2 regions of the Pseudoalteromonas sp. SCSIO 43095 genome follow, and region 1 is predicted to be linked to the other one. Evidence: predicted binding sites of a transcription regulator. Region 1 holds the regulator's gene; the other holds the start of a gene.
What was found. The regulator LexA, encoded in region 1, represses DNA repair genes until DNA is damaged. The targets are predictions, from matches to a motif close to TACTGTATNNNNATACAGTA.
Positions count from the first base shown of each region.

Region 1 (4,851 bases):
GGCGCACCAATCATTAGCGGGATCATCCAGTTTGCCAAGCCGGTAAAGGCTGGCATAACCGCACCAAACACCATTATTAAACCATGCACTGTGGTCATTTGATTAAAAAAGTGAGGATCAACCAGTTGTAGGCCCGGCTGAAATAACTCAGCTCGAATAACCATCGCCATTGCCCCACCAATTAAAAACATGGTGAGTGAAAAAATTAAATATAAGCTACCTATATCTTTATGGTTGGTTGTAAATAACCAGCGCTTAAAGCCTGTGGCAGGTTGATGGGCATGATGAGCCTCATTGGTATTAGGTTGTTCTGCAATGCTACTCATTATTTAGCCTCCCCATCAGCATCCAGTGCCGCTTGTATCTCGCTCGGTTGAATTACATCACCAGTGTCATTACCCCACGCGTTGCGTTTATAGGTAATAACAGCTGCTATTTGCTTGATTGATAATTGCTTTGCGAAAGACTGCATAGCCGTACCTGGTTTACCATGGAGCAAAATATCTATATGCCCTTTGATATCACCTATGACTATTGGGCTGCCTTTAAGAGCCGGAAAAACACCTGGTAAGCCTAAGCCAGTTGGTTGATGGCACGCCGCGCAGCTCGCCATGTAAACCTGCTCACCAAGCACCATCAGCTCCTCTTTTGGTACAACTTGGTCTAATAACGCAGCGTCTGCCTCAGCTGCTTTTTGTTTGGCTTGTTTAGCCTCTGCTAACCACGTTTTGAAATCTTCTTCTGTTATAGCTTCTACTACAACAGGCATAAAACCATGATCTTTACCGCAAAGCTCTGCACACTGCCCACGGTAAGTACCGACCTCATTAATATTGGTCCATGTTTCGTTAATAAACCCAGGGTTTGCATCTTTTTTAACGGCAAAGTCAGGCACCCACCATGAGTGAATAACATCATCTGAAGTCATTAAAAAGCGTACTTTTTGATTAATTGGTAGTACCAGCGGTTTATCGACCTCGAGTAAATAATTCGGGTTTTTATCAGCAAGGTTGGTTATTTCATTTTGAGGGGTAGCTAGCATGGAATAAAACTCAACGTCCTCCCCCATATACTCGTAATGCCACTTCCACTGTGAGCCTGTAATTTTAATGGTGAGATCAGCTTTGCTGGCATCCTCCATGGCAATTAAGGTTTTAGTCGCAGGAATGGCCATAACAATTAATATGACAAAAGGGATCGCAGTCCACAGTATTTCTACTTTGGTGCTTTCATGGAATTGGGCAGGGACAGCCCCTTTAGATTTGCGATGATGAATGAGTGCCCAAAACATAATGGCAAACACGATCACCCCAATCACACAACATATTAAAAAAATAGTCATGTGCAGTTGGTATACATTATTACTTATATCGGTTACGCCTTTACGCATATTATATTGGCTATTAGCAAGCACATTCTGCGAAAAAACAAACAATATAAGCCACAAGGAAGAACTCAGCTTACCCATGTGACGGCTCCTTTGATGCTATTGCTGACGCAAAGCGAAGAGGCATACGGCTTAAACGCCTATTCGTTATTTTTATTTTTTATAAGGGTGCTGGATTTAGTAAATGTGTGTTCTCAAAACGACTAAGCTGTGAGTTATTTTTATTCCAGCTCTTTAATAACTAGTTAAAAAATAAACAATAAGCAAGGTAAGTATGAAAAATAGACAAGGTGAATTTTTTAAAATGCGCAGTTAAAAAATAGCAACCAGTCAGGCAATTAATCTAAGAGTCAGGTTTAGTAGGGGGTGTATTGAAATTACAGGATAGAAATATAAAAAAATTGTTAACTTAAAAAAGCAGAGTAAATTTGTTTATTTATAAAGTATTTAGTGATTTTATTTATGATAGGGGGAGCACTTAACATCATATAGTCATACATTTGATAAGTTAGACATTGTGCTACTAACAAACCCAGCGCCTAATCACCATTAAGCGCTAAATTATGCTTTAATACTACATCCAGTCAGCGTTACGAATAACACCTACCGCTAAGCCTTCAATATTGAACGACTCATTTTCTAAATCGACCTCAATAGCTGAAAACTCATCATTTTCAGCATGTAAGAGTACTTTTCTGCCCGCTTTTTCTAAACGCTTCACGGTTACATCGTCGTCAACACGGGCAACAATAACTTGTCCATTTTCGGCAACTTGGGTTTTATGCACAGCAAGTAAATCACCATCCATAATACCAATGTCTTTCATACTCATACCGTTAACACGCAATAAAAAATCGGCCGCAGGTTTAAACATTAAAGGGTCAATTTTACAGTGGCTTTCTACATGCTGTTGCGCCAATATTGGCTCACCGGCAGCCACCCTGCCAATTAAAGGTAAGCCTAACTGCTCTGGCTCCTCTTCTTCAACAAGCTGAATTCCGCGACTCGCGCCTGGCTTCATTTTAATAACACCTTTTTTGGCCAATGCTTTTAAGTGTTCTTCTGCAGCATTTGCACTTTTAAAACCCAGTGTTTGTGCAATTTCGGCACGTGTAGGAGGCATACCAGTGTCTTTAATAAACACTTTAATGAGTTCGAGTATTTGCGCTTGGCGTTTCGTTAATGGTCGCATACAACTGGTTTTCCATACAGTACAATTAACTGTGAGTATATACAGTTATTTAAAAATCGCAAATATAAATTAATGCCTTATATGCCGTTATCATCAAACAATAACCTACTTTAAAAGCAGGGTAATAAATGTAATTATTAGCAACGCATTATCATATTAATAAATTTTAATTCTCGATTACTTATCCAAGGAGCTAGCATGAGTATTTGGCATCAACCGATTACATTAGAGTTTTGTAAGCAATTAGATCAAGGTATTACAGGCCAAGGGACACTCATGAAAACCATGGGAATAGAGATCAGTGAAATTGGTGATGACTACTTAGTGGCAACTATGCCGGCAATTCCAGAGCATCATAACCCTATGGGTATCGTTCATGGTGGTGCAAATGTGGTACTTGCTGAAACAGTAGCAAGTTATGCCGCTAATTTTGTGGTTGATTTCAATCGGTTTTATTGTGTTGGCCAAGAGATCAGTGCAAGTCATTTAAAGGCATCACGCAATGGCACATTAACGGCCACAGCGAGAGCTTATCATATCGGCAAACGCAGCTCGGTTTGGGATATTAAAATAACCAATAGCCGCAATGAGCTTTGCTGCGTATCACGTATGACCGCAGCCGTAGTAGAGCGAAAAGGCTAGTAAATCTGTTAACCAAGGTTGAGGTTAAATTACTTTTCGAGAGGGTAAATAGTAATTTCCACGCCTGCACCAATTGCAGATATACGTAACAAGGTATCTGCATGTAAAGCTTGGTTAAAGCATTTTGGCGAAGTGCCAGACTCAAAACCCATATCGAATGTTCTGCGTGAACAACTCAACCATTGCTTTAATGCATTGCGTGAACACGACTCGATTAACTCGCACAAGTGATTAATCGCTTTATCTGGCGTGGTTATTTCACCTGCAACCTCAATGCGAGCAAGTTGACGGTATTCGTCTTTATCATAATGTAAAATAGTTGCGACCTTTTTTAAATCAGCAACTAATACGCTAATATCTTGCTTTGACTCAAGCTCTAGATCTACATTTAAAAATTGAATTTCCGACATTATCTCGTTTTTACCCTCTATTAATTTCATTGCAAACTTTAACGCAGTTTTACCGTTATACCAAATCAACAACGCAGGAATCACTGCATTAACGCGTTTTTAGCGTTAGCCTCTGAATATTACCCACTATTTACTCCTAAAAAACGCCCTCTACAAAATACGCAAATTAAAATTAAAGCATGCCGGCGGCGGTTTACTTTTTTATTCTAGGCCTTAAACTAGCCGCTCCTGTAGTTCACGTATGTGATGGATATGATTCGGTTTATTTTAGCTTTGTTGGCTTGCTGTGCTTGTTTTTCAGCAATGGGCGAACAATTTACGCGGTTTTCGAGTGCCAAAAAGCACTTAATTAATACCCTTCCCGAAAACGCTAAAAGTATTTATTGTGGTTGCGATATAAAAAAACAAGGCAAAAAGTTAGTACCCGACCCTACCCATTGTGGCTACGTGCCTCGCAACACACTAACCCGCTCAGGCAAAGTAAATCAACGTGCATTGCGAATTGAATGGGAACATATTGTCCCTGCATGGGAATTTGGTCACCAGTTACAATGCTGGCAAGATGGTGGGCGTAAAAACTGCCGCAAAGTTAGCGCTAAGTTTCGCATGATGGAAGCCGATATAAACAATTTAGCCCCTGCAATTGGTGAAATTAACGCCGATCGCTCAAACTACCGCTTTGGCATGTTAGCCCAAAACGCGACGCAATATGGTCGTTGTGAGGTTAAAGTTAATTTTAAACAACGTGTTGTTGAACCGCCTGTTCATGCACGTAAACGCATTGCCGATGCGTACGCTTACATGCAAAAAACGTATGGTTTAAAAATTTCAGCTAAACAACAAAAGCTATTTAATGCTTGGCAACAACAAGCTTATGCTGCCAACACAAATAGTAAAAAGCTGTAAGTTTAAATTAAAAGTGTGTAACACACGCTTTTAATTAATCTAAAACGCTTGGTGTGGTCCAAATATTTCGTAGTGAATATTTGAGCTTTGCACACCTAAATCAAGTAACTGGCCTTTTACGTAAGCCATAAATGATGCTGGTCCACACAAATAAAATGCCCCTTCGCTAATAGGTAATGATGCCTCAAGCACTGTTAAATCCATTAGCCCAGTGAAATCACACTCCTCGCCACCTTGATTAAACCAAGTAAATGTTTTTAGCTGTGGATGCATTGCCGTTTGCTGCGCTAAATACCCTTTAAATGAAAATTCGC
Region 1 is NZ_CP087995.1:2,734,114-2,738,964, forward strand. Features, by position in the region: gene ctaD (cytochrome c oxidase subunit I) at 1-326, opposite strand, end outside; gene coxB (cytochrome c oxidase subunit II) at 326-1,468, opposite strand; gene lexA (transcriptional repressor LexA) at 1,962-2,579, opposite strand; gene LOC50_RS12930 (PaaI family thioesterase) at 2,778-3,221, shown strand; gene LOC50_RS12935 (hypothetical protein) at 3,251-3,631, opposite strand; gene LOC50_RS12940 (endonuclease) at 3,884-4,537, shown strand; gene hmpA (NO-inducible flavohemoprotein) at 4,577-4,851, opposite strand, start outside.

Region 2 (4,851 bases), 300 kb from region 1:
GTGCTGCCTGTCTTCCAATGCTGGGATCGGCGTCTCTTCTGACATAATAGGAATATCGGGAGCTAGCGCTTTTAAGCCAGCAACAAGTACATCGTTTGCGGCTAAATCTGCTTTAGTAACTGGCGTACTGTCTGATTTTTCTTGTTGACCAATATCATCTTTTTTATAAATAGCCATAATTGCATCACCTGCACTTTGGGCAAGTGTTATGCATGGTTCAAGTAATTTATCCATTAGTCGCTCCTGAGGCTAAGTACTTATCTAATAATAGCAGAGCGGCAACACTACGTGCTTCAGTAAAGTCAGGTTGTTCTAATAGCGACTGCCACTGCGCAAGTGGCCATTTAACAAGCACTAATGGCTCTGGCTCATCACCTAATAGGGTTTCAGGGTATAAATCTTTAGCAAAGAGGATATGCATAGTGGCATTGAAATAACTAGGCGCCATAGTGACCGTTTTAAGTGCTTCAAAGTATTCTGCACCAAAGCCAATTTCTTCTTTGAGCTCTCGGTTTGCCGCTTGCTCAGGTGTTTCACCGGGGTCAATTAATCCTTTAGGGAAACCTAACTGATAGTCATTGGTGCCGGCGCAATACTCTCGAACGAGTAGTAGTTCGTTTTCAGCTGTGATGGGTACAATCATAACGGCTCCACGGCCACCGCCGCGAATTCGTTCATACTGACGCTCTTCGTCATTTGAAAATTTTAGTTCTAAAGACTCCACAGTAAATAAGCGACTTTTAGCGACAACATTATTACTGAGAATTTGTGGTGGTGTTGGGTGCTTTTTCTGTGTCATGGGCATCAATTTGCTATCATTGCAGTTATACTAATCATATACCCAAATGAGTATAAGATGCGAGTTTCAGTTTGAATTAAAAGCAATTTAAATGCAGAGTTAATCATAAAATATCTTACCCGTAGTTAAGGTTAAATATTTATCTGCCGTTATTGAATTCGCCCTTAATATTTCATCATTGGGTATATGTTTTTAGAGTTCAATTAACAGAGCCCATTATATTTCGCTTGCAAGCATTTCATCGCAACGTAATCATTTAACGCCTCAATTTCCACAAGGATATATCATGCTCAATTGGTCAAAAATCGATACTGTATTACTCGACATGGACGGGACTTTACTTGATTTACATTACGACACTGACTTTTGGCTCAATGTTGTTCCACAACAACATGCTCTGGCTCAAAATATCAGTTTTGAGGAAGCCCGCGCAGATATCTTAAAACGCTATCAGGCTGTGAGTGGCAAAATTCAGTGGTACTGCTCTGACTATTGGGAAGCACAGCTAAACTTACCTATTCTCGAATTAAAGCGTCAATCTGCACATTTAATTAAAATACGTGAAGATGTTCCGCATTTTTTAACTGAACTTCGACGTGCAGGTAAAGAACTCATTTTACTTACCAATGCTCATCCAGAATGCGTAATGCTTAAATTTGAACATACCGCTATTGATAATTATTTAGACGGAGTGGTGTCAACGCATGAATATGGGGTAAGTAAAGAGCAACAAAGTTTATGGCATAAGGTTCAAGGGGATTTAGGGTTTGATAAACGCCGCACATTATTTGTAGATGACAGCTTACCGGTATTAAATGCCGCACGAGAATACGGCATTGAGCATTTACTTGCGGTTGCTAACCCTAATAGCCAGCAACCGCATAATGTAATAGCCGATTACTTAAGCGTCACCGATTACCGTAAGCTTATTTAGGGTAACGCGCTACTAGGCCTTGATATACCTGTTTTGCAAAATCTACATGCTCAGTATCAAGGCTTTTAACTACTTCAACTAAGTGTTCGTTATCTTCTTTGCCATGCCACACTTTAATGTAGCTACCCTCTTTGTAACCATGATCCTGACGGAAGAAGTTCAGCGTATTTTTACCCACATAGCCACGATATAAATCATCAATATCCATACCGATTTGTGCCATACAACCGGCAAAAGCAGCCGCATTAAAGGTTTTATTGGCAACCGCACTGGCCGCTAATAGCTCAAGGGTTTGTTTGAAGTCATCACCTTGTTGTGGGGCGCTCATTTGAGTTTGTAGCTGCGTAGCGATTTGCTCGTAGCTGGTCTTACCGTCGATACGTAGCGATAAACCAAAATGAAAAATATCAACCAGCTCTAAAATTACTTGTTCAGTATCTGGCGTTTGTTTTTTCCACCATTTCCAACCGTAATGATCCAGCATTTCTGCACATTCAACCCAAATAGCTCTATACCACTCAAAGCCTTGACTAAACCATTGCTCATGTACTTTGGTATTCATGGCATTTTGCATTTCTAGCATAACAACTAGTTTGTTTAAATTCGCAGACATACTGGTTCCACTGTTGGATTTATAATTAGGGTAATAATACAGATAATATAACTTAACGACCAGCCGAAAACTCATGCCATGAGTTGATCAGGTCAACAAAGTCTTCAAAACCACAACCACTGCTTAAATCATTCTCTTCCAGCATGAGTTCATCATCTTGGTAGGCTAATATATCTTCGTTATCTTGATGCAACGCATGCGCTTCGAATAATGCTTCATCTTTAGAAAGAATTAGGTCAATTTCGTGGCCTTTAAGTGTTAACGGTTCAAAGCTTGAACTCACCGAGCTAATAAGTGCTTGTACCATCGCGACTTTTTCTTTGCCAATTTCTTCGTTTAACCAGCGGCCAATTAGGGCATGCTCGCTGCTTATTTTAATGCGCAGCCCGCTAATAGGGTCACGTATAAATTGATATTCCATAACTTTATTCCAGTACTGCCAATGCAACAGATTATAACCTAATCAGCTATGAATAATGAAAGCCAGATACAAAAATAGCGCCATAAGGCGCTATTTAGTATCATCAATTTAGCTAACCGCCTGAGCGATAGCGTGCAGCATCAATAATTGCCCATAAATGGAACACGGCACCGATTACGGCTGGAACAACTAAAAACCATAGCGCATAACCGCCAAAAACCAGAATTGCAAAAACAAGTGCCGCTAAAATACGGCCCTGCACCAACTGCCCTAAACCGGGGAAGAAAATATTACATAACGCTGCGATTACGTTACCGCCAGAACCTTGTTGAGACATACTAACCTCTGTAGTTTAATTAATTTCGTATGTGTACTTATTATTTATACTTACACACTTTATGCCAATTTATTAAAGCTTACAAATCATGTAGTTAAATTATTACGAATTTATCAGTTTAGTATTTTTTGCCAAATATAGGTCAAATTAGCAATTTTAAATAGTTATTTTAATTACTTGCTCAGTTTATACTGTTAACTATTCAACAACTTAAATACGTATTTTATAAATAGCTGTTTATAAAAACAGTATTTTATTTAGCCTAACAAAAACACCTGTTATACTGCCCCCATTATTGATTGAAAAGGCGTAACGATGGACGTTTCTGAATTACTCGATGGCTTAAATGACAAACAACGCGATGCCGTTGCAGCCCCACTACAAAACATGCTGGTATTAGCAGGTGCTGGTTCGGGTAAAACACGTGTTTTAGTTCATCGTATCGCGTGGTTAATGCAGGTTGAGCAAGCTTCTGCTTATAGTATTTTTGCGGTTACCTTTACTAATAAAGCCGCTAAAGAAATGCGCACGCGAGTAGAAGAAACCTTAAAAGCACCAGTCGGTGGTATGTGGATTGGTACATTCCATGGTTTATCACATCGTATTTTGCGCGCTCATCACCGTGAAGCAAACCTACCAGAAGCCTTTCAAATTTTAGATTCTGATGATCAGCTAAGAATGATCAAGCGCCTATTAAAATCAATGAATATTGATGACAAAAAATGGCCTGCTAAACAGTTTGGTTGGTATATAAGCGCTAAAAAAGATGAAGCTCTGCGCCCTAAAGATATTCAGGCATACGATATTAACGAGCAAATGATGCTGCGTGTTTACGCGGCCTATCAAGAAGCTTGTGATAGAGCGGGCCTAGTTGATTTTGCAGAAATATTACTACGTAGCTATGAGGTTCTTAAAAATAACCCAACCTTGCTGCGTCATTATCAGCAGCGCTTTGCGCACATGCTTGTAGACGAGTTTCAAGATACCAACACCATTCAATATGCGTGGTTAAAACTACTTGCGGGCGATACCAGCAGTATCATGATTGTAGGCGATGATGACCAAAGTATTTATGGTTGGCGCGGCGCAAAAATAGAAAACATTAAACGCTTTTTAACTGATTTTGACGCAGAGACGATTCGCCTTGAGCAAAACTATCGCTCGACTGCCACTATTCTTAAAGCCTCAAACGCGTTAATTCAAAATAACTCCGAGCGAATGGGTAAAAGTTTATGGACCGACGGTAACGACGGTGAACCTATCTCTATTTATGCTGCTTTTAATGAGCTAGATGAAGCGCGCTTTGTAAGTAGCAAATTACGTAGCTGGCTTAATGCAGGTAACGCACTACAAGATGCGGCTATTTTATATCGTAGTAATGCGCAATCACGGGTACTTGAAGAAGCGATGCTACAAGAAGGTTTAAAATACCGAATTTATGGCGGTATGCGATTCTTCGAACGCCAAGAAATTAAAGATGCTCTTTCATACTTACGCTTAGTGGGTAACCGCCAAGATGATGCGGCATTTGAGCGTGTTATTAATACGCCCGCCCGCGGCATTGGCGATAAAACATTAAGCCATATACGTGACTGCGCTCGCGCTGAATCTTTGCCGCTTTGGTATGCTGCTAAAGCCATTGTAGAGCAACAGCATTTATCGGGTCGCGCTTCTGGAGCGGTTGCCAAGTTTGTCGAACTTATTGAGCATATTGAAGATAAAATTAGTGACTTAACGCTGCATGAGC
Region 2 is NZ_CP087995.1:3,031,170-3,036,020, reverse strand. Features, by position in the region: gene cysQ (3'(2'),5'-bisphosphate nucleotidase CysQ) at 1-234, opposite strand, end outside; gene nudE (ADP compounds hydrolase NudE) at 227-799, opposite strand; gene yrfG (GMP/IMP nucleotidase) at 1,086-1,733, shown strand; gene LOC50_RS14290 (dUTP diphosphatase) at 1,726-2,346, opposite strand; gene LOC50_RS14285 (YacL family protein) at 2,399-2,767, opposite strand; gene LOC50_RS14280 (hypothetical protein) at 2,880-3,104, opposite strand; gene uvrD (DNA helicase II) at 3,420-4,851, shown strand, end outside.
Region 2: uvrD (DNA helicase II) is a predicted target of LexA. The motif match lies at 3,336-3,355, and genes of this name have one in related genera.